2 regions of the Variovorax sp. P1_H2 genome follow, and region 1 is predicted to be linked to the other one. Evidence: predicted binding sites of a transcription regulator. Region 1 holds the regulator's gene; the other holds the start of a gene.
The links. The regulator FNR, encoded in region 1, switches genes on or off when oxygen is low (the NO sensors DNR and NnrR bind a similar motif). The targets are predictions, from matches to a motif close to TTGATNNNNATCAA.
Positions count from the first base shown of each region.

Region 1 (10,496 bases):
CCGGCAAGCCGGCGACGCTGGTGAACTCGACCAGGTCCTCGGGCCCGGCTTCGGCCAGCACGCGCTTGAAGGCCGGGTCGGCATCGCATTCGGTGGTCACCGCGAAGGCCGTGCCGAGCTGCACCGCCGAGGCGCCGAGCGACTGCAGGCGGCGAATGTCGTCGAGGCTCTCGACGCCACCGGCCGCGACGAGGGGGATGCGGCCTTCGATGCCCGCCGACTTGAAGAAGGCCTGCACCTGCGGCAGCACGGTGTCGAACTCGAAGCGCGGGTCGCGCAGGTCGCCCACCCTGGCGGCACCGAGGTGGCCGCCGGCGAGCCGCGGATGCTCGATCACGATGGCATCGGGCAGGCGCCCCTTCTTCTCCCACTTGCGCACGATCAGCTGCACGCCGCGCGCATCCGACAGGATCGGGATCAAGGCCACGCGCGGGTGCTCGCGCGCCAGGTCCGGCAGGTCCAGCGGCAGGCCGGCGCCGACCACCAGCGCATCGGCGCCACAGGCCATCGCGTGCCGCACCTGCGCCTCGTAGGCGCTCAGGGCCTTCATGACGTTGACGGCCACCAGGCCCCGGCCGCCGGCCAGTTGCCGGGCCTTGGCGATCTCTCGGCCCAGGGCCTCGAGGTTGGCGGCGTCGATGCGAGCCCCGGCATCGGGCGCGTGCTCGATGTGCGAGGTCTGCGCCCACAGGTCGGGATGCAGGCGCCGGAGGTCGACCGAGGACACCGTGCCGATGCCGCCCAGGCCGGCCACCGTGCCGGCCAGGCGGCCCGCCGAGACGCCGACGCCCATGCCGCCCTGCACCACCGGCAGCAACTCGCGGCCGGCCAGCGTCCAGCTTCGAAGGCCCGATGCCGAGGCGAGCGCCTCGAGGCTGCGGGCAGCGACCGCCACTTCGTTGGATTCGTCCGTCATCGAGGCCGTCGCCGGGCCGCTCCCAAGGCGGCCTGCGCCCCCTCGGGGGGCAGCGAGTACACGAAGTGACTCAGCGTGGGGGCCCATCTAGCGAAGCACCAGCACCGGCAGGGTGGAATGGGTCAGCACATGCTGGGTCTCGCTGCCGATCAGCAGGCGCCCGAGGCCCTTGCGGCCATGCGACGCCATCACGATGAGGTCGCTGGCGTGCTTTTCGGCGGCGGCGATGATCGATTCGGCGACCTGGTTCGAATGGGCCACCAGCGGATGGCAGGACACGCCGCTGGCGCTCGCCCGCTCGCCGATCGCAGCCACCATGGCCTGGGCCTTCTCGAGCCGCATCTTGTCGATGTGCTCGCTGTCGGTCGTCTGCTGGAGCGACGTGCCTTCCATGTAGCTATGGGGCGGCCGGCGGGCCACGGTGAACGCGACCAGTTCGGCGCCGTGCTGCCGCGCCAGTTCGATGGCGCTCTCGACAGCCTTGTCGGACAGGGAGGAACCGTCGGTCGCGACCAATATCTTCTTGAACATGATGGAAGTCTCCAAATGGAAGGCCTCCAGTCTCGGCCAGGCCGGGGCCGGGCGAATTGACAGGGATCAAGCTTGCATCGCTTGCCGGCTCGGCTTGCCGGGGGCCAGCGCGGGGCCCAGGCCGATCGGCGTCGGCACGGCATTGACGATGCGGGTGAAGAGCGCGCGGTACTCGTCCTCCGGCTCGTTGCCGGCGAACGGATCGCGGTGGGCGCCGAAGACGGCGTCGAGGTCGCGCCAGTCTTCCTCGGTCAGCACGCGTTCGGCCAGCGGCAGGATTTCCTTCTCTTCGAGCGCCATGTGGGCCAGGTAGAAGTCGGTGTAGCGGGCGACCTCACGCTCGAAGGGCTCGCGGTGGGCCTCGCCGAGCATCTCGTAGACCAGCAAGGCATGCTCGACCTCGCGGATGTTGCGCTCGCCGCGCGCATGGTCCTGGTCCAGGTGGTCCAGCAGGTCGCGCGACAAGGGCGTGCGGGCACGCAGCTTGGGGAACAGCAGCTCGGTCTCGTGGCGGTGATGCCGCTGCTCCGGGAACTGGTCGACGTAGAACAGCATCGCCCGCAAGGCGGAGAAGTCGGGCGCGCTCTGCTGTCTTCGATGGGCATCGAGCAGCAGCAGGATGGACCGCAGCATGGCCGAGAGGGCCGCGTGCTCGTCCCGGATGATGCGGGTGGTGGCGTGTGTCATGTTTGTCTCCGTTGGATGAAGCAGCTTTTCACGCCGCCGGCCTCGCCACCTTGCCGCAGATCAAGAAACGCTGCATTCGACGCGCCAACCTGCGTCACCGGCGTCGTCTTGACCGAGGTCAACGCGGCGGCTCGCGCGCGTGCAGCCGCCGCGAAAGCCGGCGCATGATGCGTGCCTGCTGTTCCTGCCGAGGCCATCCATGAGCATCCGCCACCTCGACCGACTGTTGTCGCCGCGATCCGTCGCCGTCTTCGGCGCCTCGAACCGACCCGGCGCGATCGGCGCCACGGTCTGGCGCAACCTGCGCGCCGGCGGCTTCGCGGGCCCGGCCTACCCGGTCAATCCGAAGCATGCGCGGCTCGGCGACGAGCCGGTGTTCGCGCATGCGGCCGACCTGCCCGCGCCGCCGGACCTGGCGCTGATCTGCACGCCGGCGCGGACGGTGGCGCGCCTGGTGGCCGAACTCGGGGCCCTCGGCACCCGGGCCGCGGTGATCCTCAGCACGGGATTGAGCGCCGCAGAGAAGCAAGCCGCGCTCGACGCCGCGCGCCCGCACCTCATGCGCCTGCTCGGACCGGGCAGCATCGGCCTGCTGAGTCCGCGCCTCGGCCTCAATGCCAGCCTCTCCCCGGTCGACGCCTTGCCGGGCGAACTGGCATTTGTCTCGCAGTCCGGCGCGCTGGCGAACGCCATGCTGGACTGGGCCAGGAGCCGGGGGGTCGGCCTGTCGCACCTGGTGGCGCTGGGCGAGCACTGCGACGTCGACGTCGGCGACCTGCTCGACCGGCTCGCGAGCGACGGCCGCACGCGCGCCATCCTGCTCTACATCGAATCGATCGAATCGCCGCGCAAGTTCATGTCGGCCGCGCGTGCCGCCGCGCGCAACAAGCCGGTGATCGTCGTCAAGGCCGGCCGCGCGGGCCAGGGCCTGCGCGCCGCCGCGTCGCACACCGGCGCCCTGGCCGGTTCGGACATCGTCCACGACGCGGCCATCCGCCGCGCCGGCATGCTGCGCGTGGACACGCTGCAGGAGCTGTTCATGGCGGCCGCGACGCTGGCGCGCTTCCGCGGCAACCAGAGCGATTCACTGACCATCCTGGGCAACGGCGGCGGCGCCGGCGTGATGGCGGCGGATGCCGCGGCCCGTGCCGGCATCCGGCTGGCCGAACCCGGCGCCGCGCTGCTGGAACAGCTCGGCGCGATCCTGCCGCCGAACGCATGCCTCGCCAATCCGATCGACATCCTCGGCGACGCCCCGGCCGAACGCTACGCAGCCACGCTGTCGGCCCTGCTGGCGGAGCCGTCGACCGGCGCGCTGCTGCTCGTCCACGCCCCGACCGCGGCGCTGCATGGCGAGGACGTCGCGCGCGCCTGCGCGCCGCTGCTGCGCAGCGGCAACCCGCGCCTGATGGGCTGCTGGCTCGGCGATGCCGAGATGGACCCGGCGCGCCGGCTGTTCGATGCCGCCGGCGTTCCCGACTACCCGACGCCCGAGGACGCCGTCCGGGCCTTCGGGATGCTGCAGACCTACCGCCGCAACCAGGCCCTCCTGATGGAAGCGCCCAGCGCGAGCGAGAACCCGGCGCCCGACGTGCCGGCGGCCAGGCGGCTGCTGGAAGCCGCGGCCGCCGACGGCCGCGAATGGCTCGGCGAGCATGAGGCCAAGGCGGTGCTGCAGGCCTACGGCGTGCCGGTGGTGCGCACCCTGGTCGTGCCGGCCTCGGGCGAGGGCCTGCTGGAGGCGGCCCGCGAGCTCGGCTATCCGGTGGTGCTCAAGATCGTCTCGCGCGACGTCGCGCACAAGACGGACGTCGGCGGCGTCCGGCTGGACCTGCGCGATGCGGCGGCGCTCGAACGCGCCGCGATCGAGATGCGGCAGGCGGTCGAAAGCGCGCAGCCCGGTGCCCGCATCGACGGCTTCACGGTGCAGCCCATGGTGCACCGGCCGCATGCACAGGAGGTCATCGTCGGCGCCAGCATCGACGAGGTCTTCGGCCCCGTGGTGCTCTGCGGCGGCGGCGGCATCGCGGTGGAGGTGACGGCCGACGTCGCCGTCGCCCTGCCGCCGCTCAACCGCAGCCTGGCGCGCGAGCTGCTCTCCCGCACCCGGATGTCGCGGCTGCTGGCCGGCTACCGCGACCACCCGCCGGCCGACCTCGACGCGCTGCACGATGTCCTGATCGCGGTGTCGCAGATGCTGGCGGACCTGCCGCAGCTGGCCGAGCTCGACATCAATCCGCTGTGGGTCGACGAGCACGGCGCGCTGGCGCTCGATGCGCGGCTGCGGGTGGCGCCCGGGCCGGTCGCCGGTGCCGCCCGCTTTGCGATCCGGCCCTATCCGACGCAATGGGTCCGGACGATCGAATGGAACGGCCGCACCCTCGTCCTCCGCCCGATCCGGCCCGAGGACGAGGCGCAGCACCTGCGCTTCCTGGCGAAGCTCGATCCGGAGGACATCCGCATGCGGCTGTTCCAGGCCCGCAGCGAGTTGCCGCGCAGCGAACTCGCCCGCCTGACCCAGATCGACTACGACCGCGAGATGGCCTTCATCGCCGAAGCCATCGGCGACGACGGCCTGCCGGAGACGCTGGGCGTGGCCCGCACCATCTGCGACCCCGACAACGTGGAGGCCGAATTCGCGCTGGTCGTGCGCTCGGACCTCAAGGGCGGCGGGCTCGGCAGGCTGCTGTTCGAGCAGCTGATCGCCCATGCGCGCAGCCGCGGCACCCGGCGCCTGGTCGGGCTGATCCTGCGCGAGAACGCCCGGATGCTGAAGCTGTCGCGTGCCCTGGGCTTCGTGCGCGCGCGCAGCGAGGAAGAATCGTCCGACGTGTTCCACGTGGTCATGAATCTGGACCCGCCCGCGTCCGGCGCCTGAGGCGCCGCGAAGAAGGCGAAGCTCAGCGGCACCAGATCTCGATCTGCTGCGCGAGATCCATCCGGAGCGCCTGCAGGGCCACCGCGGCGAGCAACACGCCCGCCAGACGCGTGCCCCACTGCTGCGACATCCGGCCGGCCCCCGAACGCAGACGCTCGAACAGCCACGGCGCCAGCAGCAGCGACACGGCACTGCCAGCCGCGAACAACGCCATGACGGCCGCGCCCTCGAGCACGCCGTTGCTCAGGGCCGCCAGCATCAGCGCCGAGTACAGGAGGCCGCAGGGCATCGCGACCCACAATGCACCGGCCGCCAGCACGCCGAAGGGGCTGCGGGTCATGGGCCGCAGCCGTGCCGCGGCCCATCGTCCGAAGCGATGCGCCCACGCCGGTTGCCGGCCCGAGGCGGCGAGCAGAAGGCCCCAGGCGAACACGAAGACATGCAGCAGCATCCAGGCCGGGCGCAGCGCGCTCAGCTGCCCGCCCGCCAGGGCCAGGCCCTGCACCATGGCGGCAGCCACCGCCCCGGCAGCCGCATAGCCCGCCACGCGCCCGGCGTGAAACAGCATCCCCGCTGGCAGCGAACGGGCCGAGGGCTCCAGCACGGCAGCGCCGCCGCCGACCGGTGCACGCACCAGGCGGACCACGCCCGCGCAGGCGGCGCCGCACATCGCGACGCAGTGCGGGCCGCCCACCAGCCCCATCACCAGCGCGGAGGCCAGCAGCGCCGCCTGCATGGCTCAGTTGTCCATGTCGCTGCGCGCCACCCACAGCGCATGAAACCGACGCAGCCCAATGCCAGGGATACCGCGGAACCGGCTTTGCCGGGCCGCTGGTATCGCCCCCTCGAGGGGGGCGCCGCAGGCGCTATCGGGGGTGGGCTTCACTTCAGACGATGCGCGAGAAGCGCGTCCGGTTGCGGTCGGCCTGCAGGTAGCGGTCGAACACCATGGCGATCGCGCGCACGAAGAACCAGCCGAGCGGCGTGACCTCGATGTGGCGGTCGCTCAGCAGCACCAGCCCCTGCGCCTCGAGCGGCTCGAGCGCTTCGAGTTCGGCGGCGAAGCACTGCGCAAAATCGACCAGGTGCGCCGCACCGATGGTTTCGAAGTCGACCCGCCCCTGGCACATGATCGCCATGATCACGGACCGCCGCAGCACGTCGTCGCGCGTCAGTGCCAGGCCGCGCACCACCGGCAGCCGCCCCTGGTCGAGCAGGTCGTAGTACTCCTCGAGCGTCTTGGCGTTCTGGCTGTAGGTGGCGCCGATGCGGCCGATCGCCGACACGCCGAGGGCCACCAGGTCGCAATCCGGCTGCGTGCTGTAGCCCTGGAAGTTGCGGTGCAGCCGACCCTGCCGCTTGGCCACGGCCAAGGCGTCGCCGGGCAGCGCGAAATGGTCCATGCCGATGTAGACATAGCCGGCCGCGGTGAGCGCGGCGATCGAGCGCGACAGCATCTCGACCTTGGTCGCCGCGTCGGGCAGGGTTTCGGTGGCGATGCGGCGCTGCGCCTTGAAGCGCTCGGGCAGGTGGGCGTAGGCGTAGAGCGCAATGCGATCGGGCCGCAGCGCGCAGACCTGGGCCAGCGTGCGGTCGAAGGACGCGGCGCTCTGACGCGGCAACCCGTAGATCAGGTCGACGTTGACCGAATCGAATTCCAGCCCGCGGGCGGTGGCCATCAGGTCGAAGACCTGTTCGGCGGGCTGGATCCGGTGCACCGCCTTCTGCACGTCGGGGTCGAAGTCCTGGACGCCGAAGCTGAGCCGGTTGAAGCCCAGCGCGGCCAGCGTCACGAGGCGCTCGCGGTCGACGGTGCGCGGGTCGATCTCGATCGAATGCTCGCCGTCGGGCGACAGCGTGAAGGCATCGCGGAGCATGGCCATGAGCTGGCGCAGGCAGGCATCGTCGAGGAAGGTGGGCGTGCCGCCGCCGAGGTGGAGCTGGCGCACGACGGCACCGCGGCCGAGCTTCTCGACCTGCAGCGAGATCTCTCGGGCCAGGTAGTCCAGGTACTCGCGGCCCTTGCTCTTGTGCTTGGTCACGATCTTGTTGCAAGCGCAGTAGTAGCAGAGCGATTCGCAGAACGGGATGTGCACATACAGCGACAGCGCCCGGGCGCTGGCGCCGGCCCCGCCGCGCTGCTCGAGCGTCTGCGCATAGTCCTCGGCCGTGAAGGCGTCGACGAAGCGGTCCGCGGTCGGATAGGAGGTGTAGCGCGGCCCTGGGACGTCGAATTGCTGCAGCACGGCCGGCGTGGGCACCGGGACGGACGGCATAAGAACGGGAGCGGAGGCAATGAGCATCGCGGACGGCGGCAAGGGCTTTGGTGTGTCACTATGCCGCTGTCGCGACCCGCAAACCTTGACCTGGGTCAAGCATCCGGCCCAGCCCCCATCGGACAATCCGCCCATGACCTCGACTGCATCAATGAAACCAGAAAATATCAAGGTCGCCTGTTCCAACTGCAACCTGCGCGAACTGTGCATGCCGGTGGGCCTGGCGCCCGGTGAGCTGCAGCGCATCGACGATATCGTCGCCACGCGACGCAAGGTCAAGCGGCGCGAGACCCTGTTCCGCAACGGCGAGCCCTTCACCTCGCTCTATGCGATCCGCACCGGCGTCTTCAAGACCCGGGTCACGAGCGAGGACGGGCGCGACCAGGTCACGGGTTTCCAGATGGCCGGCGAGATCATCGGGCTGGACGGCATCGTCAACGACCAGCACACCTGCGACGCCGTGGCGCTGGAGGATTCCGAGGTCTGCGTGATGCCCTTCGACCGCATCGAGGAGCTGTCGCGCGAAGTGACGGCGCTGCAGCGCCATGTGCACCAGATCATGAGCCGCGAGATCGTCCGCGAGCACGGCGTGATGCTGCTGCTCGGCAGCATGCGGGCCGAGGAGCGGCTGGCGGCCTTCCTGCTGAACCTGGTGCAGCGGCTGCATGCGCGCGGCTTCTCGCGCTCCGAGCTGGTGCTGCGCATGACCCGCGAGGAGATCGGCAGCTATCTCGGGCTCAAGCTCGAGACCGTCAGCCGGACGCTGTCGAAGTTCGCGGCCGACGCCATCGTCGAGGTCGAGCAGCGCAACGTGCGCATCCTCGACCCCGAAGCACTCCGGCACATCGTCAATCCGCCAGGTTGTTGATCTCCCGCGCCGAGCGGGTCAGCATCAGGGTCAGCGCGCCCGACGCCACGGCCAGCAGCCAGAAGGCGAAGAAGCCGACCGTGTAGACGGCCTGCCGCGAGGCCCCGAGCGCCTCGCCGCGCCAGTGCAGGTCACCCGGATCGACCAGTGCGAACACCAGCACCTCGAGTGCGCAAGCCAGCAGGAAGGCCGGCCAGAGAATCCACATCCAGCGCTGCGCCCGCATGGCCTCAGCGCCTCGGGCCCGGCACGTCAGCGCCCGGCGTCACTGCGTGGTTGCGACCGGCCACCGCCGGCATCAGCTTCTTGTCGGGCAGCGTGCGGTTGATTTCCACGCCCTTGCGGTAGTAGTCCTCGTCGACCACCGGATCGGGCGTGCGCAGGGCCAGCCACAGCGTGGCGAAACTCGCGATCACCACCACGCCCGGCCCGCCGATCACCATCCACACCAGCGGAAAGCGGTACCAGGGCGGACAGGGGCGGCTCGCGTCGTTCTCGTCGGTCATCATCGTCTCCTAGGAAACCAGGGGGTTCATCGCGGGACCAGGAACACGGCCTTCTCGGACACGCTGCCCAGGCCGCCTTCCGCACGGACATCGAAGTGCACCTTGTGCGAACCGGCCGGTGCCGCGCCGTAGGGCAGCTGCAGCCGGACCGCCACCCAGCGCGACTGCGCCGGCGCGACCTCGACCACGGATTCCGAGGACACGTGCAGCCCTTCGAGGCCGCTCGCCTCGATCCGGTAGCGCTGCACCTGCTCGGTGGCATTCATGATCTGCAGGCGATAGACATTCTCGAGCTGGCCGCCCTCGACGATGCGCGCCAGCGACGCGCGATCGCGCACCACGTCGACCTTGAGCGGCGTGCGCGTCACCAGGCTGGCAAGCAGGCCGATGCTCAAGGCGGCCAGGATCGTGGTGTAGATCAGCACCCGCGGCCGCAGCACGCGGCGCAGCACCTGCTGCGGCGTCCAGCGTCCGGCCATGCCGTTCTGGGTGGCATAGCGGATCAGGTCGCGCGGGGTCTCCATCTTGTCCATGACGATGTTGCAGGCGTCCACGCAGAGGCCGCAGCCGATGCATTCGTACTGCAGGCCCTGGCGGATGTCGATCCCCGTCGGACAGACCTGCACGCACAGCTTGCAGTCGATGCAGTGGCCGAGTGCCGGCGCCGTCGCTGGCCGCGCCTTGGACGGCACGCCGCGCGGTTCTCCGCGCGCGGCGTCATAGCTGACGATCAGCGTGTCGCGGTCGAACATCGCGCTCTGGAAGCGCGCGTAGGGGCACATGTACTTGCACACCTGCTCGCGCATGAAGCCGGCGTTGCCGTAGGTCGCGAAGCCGTAGAACAACACCCAGAAGATTTCCCAGGAGCCCATGCGGGTCTGCAGGAACTCCATGGCCAGCTCGCGGATCGGCGTGAAGTAGCCGACGAAGGTGAAGCCGGTCCAGAGCCCGATCGAGATCCAGACCACATGCTTGAACCACTTCTTGACCAGCTTCTCGGTCGAGAAGTCGCCGCTGTCGAGTCGCATCCGCGCGATCCGGCTGCCTTCGATCTTCTCCTCGACCCACATGAAGATCTCGGTGTAGACGGTCTGCGGGCAGGCATAGCCGCACCACAGGCGGCCCGCCACCGCGGTGAACAGGAACAGCGACAGGGCCGAGATCACCAGCAGCCCGGTCAGGTAGATCAGGTCCTGGGGATAGAGCACCAGCCCGAACAGGAAGAAGCGCCGGGCGCCGAGGTCGAACAGCACGGCCTGGCGCTGGCCCCACGCCAGCCACGGCAGTCCGTAGAACACGATCTGCGTCGCGAACACCAGCGCCCAGCGCCAGCGAGCGAAATAGCCGCTGACGCTGCGCGGATAGATCTTCTTGTGGGCCGCGTAGAGGCCGACGCTCTCCTCGGCCGGCGCGATCGGGATCACGGTGCGCGGCTTCTGTGGCGTCGGTTCGGTCATGGAAGCGCTCATGGGGGAACTCAGGCCATCGGCTTCATTGCGTCGCGGCGGCCGGCTTGTTGGACAGGCCCCAGACGTAGGCGGTCAGCACATGGATCTGCGCCTCGGTCAGGCGGCCCTGCTGCGCCGGCATCTGATTGGTCTTGCCGCCATTGATCATCGCGATGATCGCCTCCTGTCCGTAGCCGTGCAGCCAGATCTTGTCGGCCAGGTTTGGCGCACCCAGCGCAGGGTTGCCGACGCCGCCGATGCCGTGGCAGGCTGCGCAGGCCGAGAACTTGCTCTTCCCGAGTCCGGCGCGCACCGAGTCGTGCGGGCTGCCCGACAGGCTCAGCACGTAGTTGGCGAGGTTCTTGACGTCCTCGGCCGATCCGACC
Region 1 covers NZ_JBFUCJ010000021.1:20,851-31,346, forward strand. The annotation lists gene AC1D2E_RS10165 (NAD(P)H-dependent flavin oxidoreductase) at 1-916, opposite strand, end outside; gene AC1D2E_RS10170 (universal stress protein) at 1,004-1,447, opposite strand; gene AC1D2E_RS10175 (hemerythrin domain-containing protein) at 1,514-2,134, opposite strand; gene AC1D2E_RS10180 (bifunctional acetate--CoA ligase family protein/GNAT family N-acetyltransferase) at 2,334-5,012, shown strand; gene AC1D2E_RS10185 (sulfite exporter TauE/SafE family protein) at 5,035-5,748, opposite strand; gene hemN (oxygen-independent coproporphyrinogen III oxidase) at 5,900-7,288, opposite strand; gene fnr (fumarate/nitrate reduction transcriptional regulator Fnr) at 7,440-8,156, shown strand; gene AC1D2E_RS10200 (hypothetical protein) at 8,137-8,382, opposite strand; gene AC1D2E_RS10205 (FixH family protein) at 8,387-8,665, opposite strand; gene ccoG (cytochrome c oxidase accessory protein CcoG) at 8,689-10,131, opposite strand; gene ccoP (cytochrome-c oxidase, cbb3-type subunit III) at 10,154-10,496, opposite strand, start outside.

Region 2 (10,496 bases), on a different contig from region 1:
TCGGGCGATCATCCACTCCTCGTTGGTGGGGATCACCCATGCCGAGACCTTGCTCGACGTCGTGCTGATGCGCGGCCCGTCGGACCGGTTGGCTTGCGCATCGAGCTCGACGCCGAGCCAGGCCGCGTCGCGGCAGACGCGCTCGCGCAGCGCCGCTGCGTGCTCGCCGATCCCGGCGGTGAACACCAGCGCGTCGATGCCCTGCGTCGCGGCAGCCAGGGATCCGAGTTCGCGCCCGATCCGGTAGGCATAGAGATCGATGGCGAAGCGGGCGCGGGCGTCGTCGCTGGCCAGCAGCACCCGCATGTCGCTCGACAGGCCGGAGACGCCCAGCAGCCCGGACTTCTTGTAGATCAGCTCCTCGACCGCGCGCGCATCCATCCGCATTTCGTCCAGCAGGTAGAGGATCACGCCCGGATCCAGATTGCCGCTGCGCGTGCCCATCGGCAATCCGTCGACCGCAGTGAATCCCATGGTGCTGGCGAGGCTGCGGCCGGCGGACATCGCGCACATGCTGGCGCCGTTGCCGAGGTGCGCGACGATCGTCCGGCCCGCCGCCGCCTTCGGATCGAACTGCGGCAGCACGCTGGCGATGTACTCGTAGGACAGGCCGTGGAAGCCGTAGCGCCGCACGCCGAGGGCGGTGATCGCGGAGGGCAGCGCAAAGGCCTGGGCCACCTCGGGTTGCGCGCGATGGAAGGCCGTGTCGAAGCAGGCCACCTGGGGCAGGTCCGGCCGCTGCTTCGCGACCACCTCGATGGCCTCGAGGTTGTGCGGCTGGTGCAGGGGGGCCAGCGGAATGAGCGTCTGGAGCGCCGAGACCACCTCTGGCGTGACCCGTGTCGCCTGCGAGAACCCCAGTCCGCCATGGACGACGCGGTGGCCGACGGCGGCCAGCTCGTAGCCTTCGCGGTGTTCCCGCAGGAAGGTCGCCAGGTGGCCGATGGCGCCCGCATGCCCCAGCTCGACCCCCTCGCCCCACGCCTTGGCGCCGACCTCCGCGCCTTGGCCGTCCACGGCCGCGAAACGCGGCGCGGTGAAGAGCCCCTCGACCTGGCCGCGCAGGACCAGATCGAGCGCCTGGCCCCGCATCGCGAAGGCGCTGAACTTGATGCTCGACGAGCCCGCGTTCAGCACCAGGATGACGTCGGTCATGGCCTCATCCCATCACCACGGTGCTCTCGCGGCGGGCCTTGGCGACCATCGCCGCGACCGCGCAGGACGCCAGCCGCGCAATGAGCGAGTCGGCCCGGCTGGTCAGGATGATCGGCACCCGGGCGCCGAGCACGATGCCTGCCGCATCGGCACCGGCCAGGAAGGACAGGCTCTTGGCCAGCATGTTGCCGGCTTCGAGGTCCGGCACCACCAGCACGTTGGCGCGTCCGGCGACGGGCGAATCGATCTGCTTGATCTTCGCGGCCTCCAGGTTGATCGCATTGTCGAGCGCCAACGGGCCGTCGACCACCGCGCCGGTGATCTGGTGCCGGTCCACCATCTTGCACAGGGCGGCGGCCTCGACGGTCGAAGGCACCTTGGGATTGACCGTCTCCATCGCCGAGAGAATGGCCACCCGCACGTCCTCGAACTGCAAGGCATGCGCCAAGTCGATCGCGTTCTGCACGATGTCGACCTTGTCCTCGAGCGTCGGCGCGATGCTGATGGCGGCGTCGGTGATGATCAGGGCCTGCTCGTAGCTGGGCACGTCCATCACGAAGCAGTGGCTGATGCGGCGCGCGGTGCGCAGGCCGCCATCGCGCTTCACCACGGCGCCCATCAGTTCGTCGGTGTGCAGGCTGCCCTTCATCAGCGCCTCGGCCTTGCCCTCGCGCACCAGCTGGACCGCCGCTTCCGCCGCCGCCTTGCTGTAGGGGGCATCGACGATGGGATAACCGGAGATGTCCACGCCGAGCGACTTGGCCAGGGCCTCGATGCGTGCCCGCGGCCCGACCAGGATCGGCGCGATCAATCCCAGCTTCGCGGCCTCGTGCAGTCCTTCGAGCGAGCTCTGGTCGCACGGATGCACGACGGCCGTCGGCGTCGGGGGCATGCCCTGGCAGGCGTCGATCAGGCGCTGGTACTTCTCGTGCTTCGCGCTCATTGGGTGGCCTCCGTGCCGCGCACTGCGGTGCTCATCACGCGACCTTCTTCTTTCGTGCCGGCGTCCGGCGCGCCGGCCCGGCCTCGGCGCGAGCCACAAGCGCCGGCCGAGTCCTCTTGCGTTGCGCGTCGCCCAGGGTGGCCCGGATGCGGGCCACCATCGCCGCCTGCTCGGCGGTCGGCCCGGCCGCGAGCACCCGGCGGTCGACCGTCAACTTGTCCACCAGCGTCAGCAGGCGCTCGCGGTCGGCGGGGTCCGCCAGCAGCGCGGGCAATGTCGCCACGGCCTGGTCCGGATCGCAGCGCGCGATGATCTCCTGCACGCCGCGGATGGTGCGCCATTGATGCGGCGAGACGTCCGGCAGGAAGTCCGCATAGGCGCCGACCAGTTCCTGCCGCATCTCGAGCCGCGACAGCGGCAGCGCCTCGCCGTCGTTGCGCGCGGTCAGGAAGGCCACGCGCGCGAGCGCTTCGACATAGCCCCCCTGTTCGATCGCGGCGAGCGCGTCCCTGACCTGCGGCAGATCGCGGACCTCGACCGTTCCGGGCGCCGCCTTCCCTTTCGCCTCGCCGGCGACCTGCAGCGACAGCATGTTGGCGTAGATCGAGAAGAACTGGGCTTCGGTCGCCGCATCGCGCAGCGCGCGGTACAGGTCGAGCGAAGCGCTCATCAGCTCGGCGCCCAGCTTCTCGCCCTGGCGCAGCGGATGGTCGGCGGCCACGGCCTGGCGATCCGACCGGACCGCCTCGGCGGCGGGCGCGATCCACGACAGCCACGGATTGAGGCGCGAGACCGACCAGTTCTGGAAGCGCAAGGGATGGAACGCCCGCTGGAGCTCCGCCGTGTAGTCGTTCGACATCGACTGCACCAGCGGCCGCGCGAACAGCTCATAGGCCCGCTGGTTGAAGTCCGAGATGGCCGCCACCGCCTCGAAGGGTTTTTCGTCGGCGCGCGCGAAGCGGTTGAGATGGGCCGTGATGTCTTCCAGCCGATGCTCGCGGAACTCCACGTCGTAGGCGGGTTCGCCGCGCGTACCCTTGCGCTCGGTGATCGCCATGCCATAGAGCCCCGGCGGCAGCATCTCGATGCTGTCGAGCACCGAGACGATCTGGGCGTGCTCCTTCCTGGCCACGGTGCCGGAGACGAAGATGCCCAGGTGCCCGATGCTCTCGTGCAGGAGCCCGACGATGACCTGGCCGCGGGCCTTGATCTCGGCCGTGCTGCCGTAGACGTCGGCCACCCAGTTGAAGGCCTGCTCCGGCGGCGTGATGTTGTCGCCCATCGACGCGAACAGCACGATCGGCGCCTGGATGTCGCGCAGGTCGAAGGCCTTGCCGCCGGCGGCCTTGACGTCGCCGGACCAGAGCTTGTTGCCGACGAAGAGATTGCGGGTGATCCACTCGATCTCCTCGCGGTTCATCAGGTAGTAGCCGCCCCACCAGCGCTCGAAGTCCAGGAAGCGCGGCGGCTCGGTGTCGGCCTGGTCGAACAGGTGGTAGTACTTGTCCCACAGGCTGTTGGCCGGATTCAGGTTCTCGAAGTTCTGCACCAGGTAGGCGCCGTCGAACTTGCCGTTGCCGAGGTCGGCCGCCAGCGACGCCGCCCAGGAGCCGCCCAGGATGCCCCCCGCATAGCGCATCGGATTGTCGCCCTCGCCCTCGTTCCAGGCACCGCTCCAATAGGACATCGGCGCGCCGTTGATGACGATCGGCCCGGTGTCGTCGGGGTCCGAGGCAGCCAGCATCATCGCCGCCCATCCGCCCTGGCAATTGCCGATGATGGCGGGCTTGGGGCTGCGTGGATGCAGCGCCCGCACCTTCTTCACGAACTGCTGCTCCGCGCTGCAGACGTCGAGCAGCGTCTGGCCCGGCTCGGGATCCTGGAAGAAGATGACGAAATACACCGGATGCCCGGCACGCAGAGCGACCCCCACCTGCGAATCGTCCTTGAAGCCCCCGATGCCGGGCCCATGGCCGGCGCGCGGATCGATGATCAGGTAGGGCCGCAGCTTCGGATCGACGACCACGCCCTCGGGCGGCGTGATGCGCAGCAGCGCATAGTTCACCGGGCGCGCGAACGCGCGCCCGTCGAGCACGATCTCCGAGTCGAAATGCAGCACCGGCTTCAGGCCCTGGGAGGACTGCTCGACGAAGTTGTTGCCGCGCTTCCACAAGGTATCCCAGAAAAGAACCGATCGCTGCGCGGCATCGACCGCGTACTGGGCCCAGCCCTGCGGGGTCATCGAGGCCATCGACCGGGCCAGCGCGTCGCCGCCGCCCTTCTCCACCGCCTGGCTCACCCTGCGACTGAACTGCTCCTGCGCAAGCTGCGTGCGCTTCTGGAGCACGGCGGCGACCCGGGTCGCGATCTTGTGGCTGTGCGCAAGCTGCGCTCCTGCATCCATGTCGATACCTCCGCAAACATCAAGAAGGGCTTCGCCGCGCGTCGGGGCGCGATCCACCCTGGACTGCCGCGACGGCGCTACTCGGCGCTACTTGGCGGCCTTCTTCAGCGCCGCCTGCAAACCCGCCGATGCCGGGCTGCTCACTTCTTTCTTGGCCAGGATCTCGACCGGCGTGACCGGCTTGCCGAAGTAGGCCGCATTGAGCGACTCGCGGACGTCGATCACCGAACCATCCACCGCCAGACCGGCGAATGCACCCTTGACCAGGGAGTAGGCGACGAAGTCGGTGCTGAGCGCGGCGCTGGCGCCCATGCCCTTCTTCCAGACCGCCACCGAGGCATCGCCGCCGAGCTTGACCTTGCTCGTGTAGAGCGAGTCGAGCGCCTTCTGCGAATGCACCAGCATCACCACCTCCGCCGCCGATGCGCCGGCCTGGAACCCGAAGCTGGCCGAGCCCATCGTGTAGAAGGCGGGACCGCTCCAGCTGCCGGTCTTTTCGTCGCGCACCATCAGCACGCCGGTGCCGCCCGAGCCGCCGAGCACGAAGCCGGCCTTGAGGATCTGCGGAAAGATCAACACGCCCCTGGCCTTGCCCAGGGCGGCGCCGAACTCGGGGAAGTCCTTGTTCCGGGTGAAGTTGGCGACGGTTGCCTGCGCCTTCTGGACCAGCGCCTTGGCATCGGCTGCATCGTCGGCTGCCCGTGCCGGCAGGCCGCCGAACGCGGCGGCGAGGGCCACGGTTCCGGCGGCGAGCGAAAAATGTCTGCGGGTGCTGTGCATGGAGTTCTCCTCGGAGGGGTGTTGCCGACGATCACCGGGCCTCCTCAGGGATCCCGCCATGTCATTGTGGGAACCGGCCACGGCGAGCGCCTTGACATTGATCAACGCAGGCGAGGCGAGCCCTCGCTCGCATCACTGCTTCTGGGACTGTTGCTGCTGCTTGTTGCCCTTGATGTTGCCGGCCACCCCTCCGGCCACGGCGCCGATGGCCGCGCCGGTCCAGCCGTTGCCGCCCGAGATGGCCGCGATGCCGGCGCCGGCCGCGGCCCCGATGGCCGCACCGCTGGCCGTCCCCTGCTGCTGCGGCGTCATGTTGGTGCAGGCCATGGCGAGCGTGGCCGCGGCGATCGACACGATGAGTCCAATGCGATTCATGGCTTTCTCCGTCAGGTCTATTTCGAGAGGCCGGGCACGACCATCTCGAACCAGAGGGTCTCGACGATCGGCCGCTGCAGCTGGTCCGGATGCGCGGCGTACCAGCGGTCGAGTCCGTCGCGCACGGTGTCGAGCGTCTGGCCCCTGAGCCCCCTGACCGCCCTCGGGATGAGGCTCTGGCTGTCGGGCGGCGCATTGCCGGCGTGGTAGGCGGTCTCGACCTGCATCACGTTGGCCAGGCCGATCAGGTAGACCCGTTTCAATTGCTCCGTGGACCGGGTCCACTGCTCGCCGGTGACCAGCGGGATCTCCTGGGCGCGGGCGCTGCCCCAGCTCATGGCCGCGGCGAGGAGCATCGGGACCATCATCAGCCGCCACTTCTTTTTCGTGTGCATCTTTCACCTCCAAGCGAGACGTTGAACGCAGTGCTCGGCGAGCACTCCCTGCCGGCACGAGCCGAGACATCCGGCTCAACGGTCGGTACAACATGGCGAGCTCGCCACGGCCATGGCCGGCAGGTCGAATCCGCCGCCCAGGGCCAGATAGAGATTGGTGCGCTGGGCCAGCTGTTCGGCCTGCACGTGCAGGCGCGCGGTACGTGCCGCGTAGAGCGCGAGCTGGCTCTGCTCGACCGTGCGCAGGTCGACGGAGCCGACGCGATACTGGGTCCGGGCCAGTTCGAGCGCCTGCGCGCTGTCGCGCACGGTCGCCGCGAGGATGGCGTCGCGCTCGCGCAGCGTCGACTCCGCGCCCAGGGAGTTCTCGACTTCGCCGAAGGCCTTCTGGCCCGCGCGCGCGTACTCGGCCACCGCCTGCTTCTGCTCGGCCGACCGGATCTCGACCTGCGCGCGCAGCGCCCCGCCCTGGTAGAGCGGTGCGATCAGGTTGGCGCCGAGGCTCCAGACCGGGCTGCTCACGTCCTTCAGCTCGATCAGCTCGCTCGACACGTTGCTGCCGCCCGCGGTCAGGCTGATCCGCGGGAGCTGCGCCGCCTTGGCCTCGCCGACGCGATCGAACGCGGCCGCAACGCGCCGCTCCGCCGCCACGACATCGGGCCGCCGCTCGAGCAGCTCCGACGGCATGCCCACGGGCAGCGGCGGGGGCATGGGCGACAGGCGGTCGGCGACCGCGATCTCCGCCGCCGGATAGCGGCCGAGCAGCAGTTCGAGCGCGCGCCGCGCCTGTTCGCGTGCGAACTCGACCTGCTTGAGCGTATCCCGATAGGGGCCGACGCTCGCGCGAGCCTGCGCCACCGCCTGCGTGCTGGCGTTGCCCACGCGCAGCCGATCCTCGGTCATCCGCAGCAGGGTCTCCGACGAGCTCAGGGCGTCCTGCGCGATCACGCGCTGCATCCCGGCCTCGACCGCCAGGAACCAGGCCTTGGCCACCATCGCCGCCAGCGACTGCCGGGCGTACGCGTAATCGGCATCGGCCGCCGCGGACTGCTCGCGGGTCGCCTGCCGCGCATAGCGCAGGCGGCCCCAGACGTCCAGTTCCAGCGACGCGTTGAGGAAGATGCCGTCGAGGCCGCCGCCGCCGCCCGACTTGCCGCCGCCCAGGCCGACCACGCCCACCGAGGGAAGCAAGGCCCCGGACGCCACCTTGACGTACCCGGCCGCCTGCTCGACCCGCGCCGCCGCCACCTTCAGGTCGGCGTTGTAGGCCAGGGCCTCGTTGACCAGCGCCGTCAGCGCAGGCTCCTCGAAGGCCGCGAGCCAGCCGTCGGCCACCGGCGCCGCGACACCCCCGCCGGCCCTGTAGGCCTCGGGCGGGGCGGCCTGGGGCAAGACCTCCTGCTGCAGCTCGGCCGTGGTCGGCGGGGCCTTGAGCGCGCAGCCCGCCACCGCGGCCGCCAGCAGCGCGACGAGGATCCCTCGATGGAGCGAAAAGGTGCGCATCAGTGCAACTTCAGGACGAGGTAGTTGGTGATCGCGCCGACGCGAAGAATCACCATGCGCAGGATGTGGATCGCCGCCACGTGCTCGGTGTAGATCGCGCCCTGGCCGTCCGCGCCGGCGGCCAGGAACAGCTCGCGGTCCTTCTCGTCGACGATCAGCTTGACCGGGAAGCGCCCAGGTGCCTGGGGATAGGCGCCGGTCTGCGGCAGGGTGCCCGACTGGGCCACCTGCCCCTGGCCTTGCGCCCAGACGATCGAATCGACCTTGGCCGAGATAATCTGGCCTGGATAGGTGCTGAGCGTGAACTCCGCCAGGTTGCCGGGCTCGACCAGCCGCAGTTCATTCTGGCCATAGAGCGCGATGACCTGGTAGGTCTCCTCGACGAAGCTCATGGCGGGCGCCAGCGGCACCGCCACCACGTAGGACCCCGGCCGCAGCTGGACGTTGATCGCGTAGCCGTTGGCCGGCGCGAAGACCGCCGTCTGGTCGAGATTCCACTGCGCGTTCCCGAGCTCGGCACGGCTGATGTCGACCTGGGCCTTGGCAGTTGCGAGCTGGGCCCGCGCCGCCGCGACCGAGGCCTGCTCTCCGTTGACCTGCCCCGACAGCTTCTGCGAGACCTGCGCCTCGTTGGCGGTGGCGGTCGACAGCTGGCCCTGCAGATCGGCCAGGTTGGACTCGGCCTGCTCGAGCGCGAAGCGGTCGCCGGCGCCGGTGGCGACCAGTTCGCGGTTCTGCCGAACACGCATCCGGGCCAGCTCCAGCTTCGGCTGCAGCGACCGGACCTGTCCCGTGGCGGCCTTCAGTTGTTCCTGCAACTGCCGGGCGCCGGCCGTGGCGTCGACCAGGGCTGCGCCGGCCTGCGCGAACTTGGCCTCGTCCGCCGCCAGTTTTCCCTTGGCGGCATCGAGTTCGTTGCGGTACTGGGTCGGGTCGATCCGGAACAGCAGCTCACCCTTCCTGACCAGCCGGTTGGGCTCGACCGGCACCTCGATCACCCGGCCGCGCACCTGCGGCACCACCTGCACCACGTACTTGAGGACCCGCACGTCGGCCGACGAGGGGGCGACCACGTTGAGCGTCAGGACCAGCGCCGTCAAGGCGACGATCGGAATGATCACCACCGTGACCTGCGAGGTGGTGTTCCACGGCAGCCACTTCAGCTTGATGAAGATGAGCCAGACGAAGAAGGCGTAGATGCCGAGCAGCAGTGCTTCCATCAGGCGCTCGCATTTCTTGCCGCCGCGGCATCGCCTTCGGCCCGCGGCGCCGCCGCGGCCAGGTTGTTGCGCAGCCGCTTGAGATCGGCCGTCAGCGCGCCCTTGGCATCCATGGCGTCGAGTTCATCGCGCAGGTGGTCGATGTCGTGCGCCAGCAACTCGCCCTTCAGCGCCTTCTCGCCCTGCTCGTGGTAATAGTCCGCGTGCTTCTCGGTGCCGTAGGCCGCCTGGTAGCCGATTGGCTTCACATAGGCCCAGAGCCAGGCAATCGGCCACAGCATGCCGCCGAACACCAGCGACAGCAGGCACAGGGTCTTGATCGCATCGCGCTGGGGATGGTGCCGCTGGTGAGCGATCTTCTCGGGCAGGACGTGCACCATCCAGAACAGCACGATCCCGGCAATGGGCACCGCGAAGATGATGAACCAGGCCAGCCCGGTCGCTGCGCTCGCCATCATCTCGTGCGGGAGGAAGGAGGCGCAGGCTTCGAATGGCGCCGCCAGCCCGGCCGCGCCCAGCCAGGCGAACGGGAGGCGCAGGCTTCGGCGGCGGGGCACCCTCTCGGGATTCTTCGATATTCGATTCATTGACGGTCTCCTGCGGGAGGCGAAGCCTGCCTGCCCCTGACGATGCAACGATGCTAGGGGAGCCGTCTCGCGCCCAATTGAGAAATATCAATTGTCCAGGGCGAATCTGGCTCGACGATTGACGGAACACCATGAAGAGACCCACGGCCGTCGCCGCCCTCGCCCTCGCACTCGCCCTGGCCGGAGCGCCCCCGGCGCAGGCCCAAGCCCAGTCCAACGAGGAGCTCAAAGCCCTGCTGGAGCAGGCCCTGAAGACGATCCAGGATCTGCAGGGTCGCGTGACCGCGCTGGAGCAGAAGACGCCCGCTGCCGCTGCCTCCGCTTCGCCGGCGCCATCGCCGGCGGGGGCCCCATCGGGGACCGCCGCGTGGGCGCCGGTGGTGTCGGTGGGCACGCGCGCCGAGGACGGCGCGCCCGGTGCGGACACGGCCCGGGTCGAGTTCTACGGCCAGGCGATGCTCGACGCCATCTACGACTTCAAGCGGATGAATCCCGACTGGAACGCCACCTTGCGGCCATCGCAGATTCCGATCATCTGTCCGGGCTCCCCCGGCTGCGGCAAGGACGGAAGCTCGATCTTCAGCATCCGGCAATCGAGCCTCGGCTTCAAGTCCTTCATCCCCACCTCGTACGGCGAGATCAAGACCGACCTGAGCTTCGACCTCTTCGGCACCAACGGCGGGACGCAGATCCACTGGCTCAATGCCTGGGCCGAGCTCGGCATGTACGGCGCCGGCCAGACCTACTCGAACTTCATGGACATCGATGTGTTCCCGAACACCATCGACTACTGGGGTCCGAGCGGCATGGTCTTCGTGCGCAATCCGCAACTGCGCATCTCGCCCTACGACAAGGACGGCGTGCGCGTGGCCGTGTCCCTCGAGGCGCCCAATTCGGCGATCGACACCGGCCGGATCACCCGGGTGGACCCGGCGCTGGGTGCCGGCATCACGGGCTGGAACCGGGCGCCGGATGCGGTCGCCTCGCTGCGCGTCGACCGCGACTGGGGTCACTTGCGCTCGGCCGCCATCGTGCGCCAGGTCGGCTACCAGAACACGATCTCGCCGAACGGCGACCCCTCGGGCACGCGCACCGGCTACGGCCTGAACCTCAGCGGCGCCTTCAACGCCTTCG
Region 2 covers NZ_JBFUCJ010000102.1:10,627-21,122, reverse strand. The annotation lists gene AC1D2E_RS27065 (acetate/propionate family kinase) at 1-1,155, opposite strand, end outside; gene AC1D2E_RS27060 (phosphate acetyltransferase) at 1,160-2,098, opposite strand; gene AC1D2E_RS27055 (DUF3141 domain-containing protein) at 2,133-4,502, opposite strand; gene AC1D2E_RS27050 (lipid-binding SYLF domain-containing protein) at 4,590-5,282, opposite strand; gene AC1D2E_RS27045 (YMGG-like glycine zipper-containing protein) at 5,415-5,657, opposite strand; gene AC1D2E_RS27040 (hypothetical protein) at 5,675-6,052, opposite strand; gene AC1D2E_RS27035 (TolC family protein) at 6,128-7,555, opposite strand; gene AC1D2E_RS27030 (HlyD family secretion protein) at 7,555-8,775, opposite strand; gene AC1D2E_RS27025 (DUF3302 domain-containing protein) at 8,775-9,362, opposite strand; gene AC1D2E_RS27020 (DcaP family trimeric outer membrane transporter) at 9,494-10,496, shown strand, end outside.
Region 2: AC1D2E_RS27050 (lipid-binding SYLF domain-containing protein) is a predicted target of FNR. The motif match lies at 5,374-5,387, and genes of this name have one in related genera.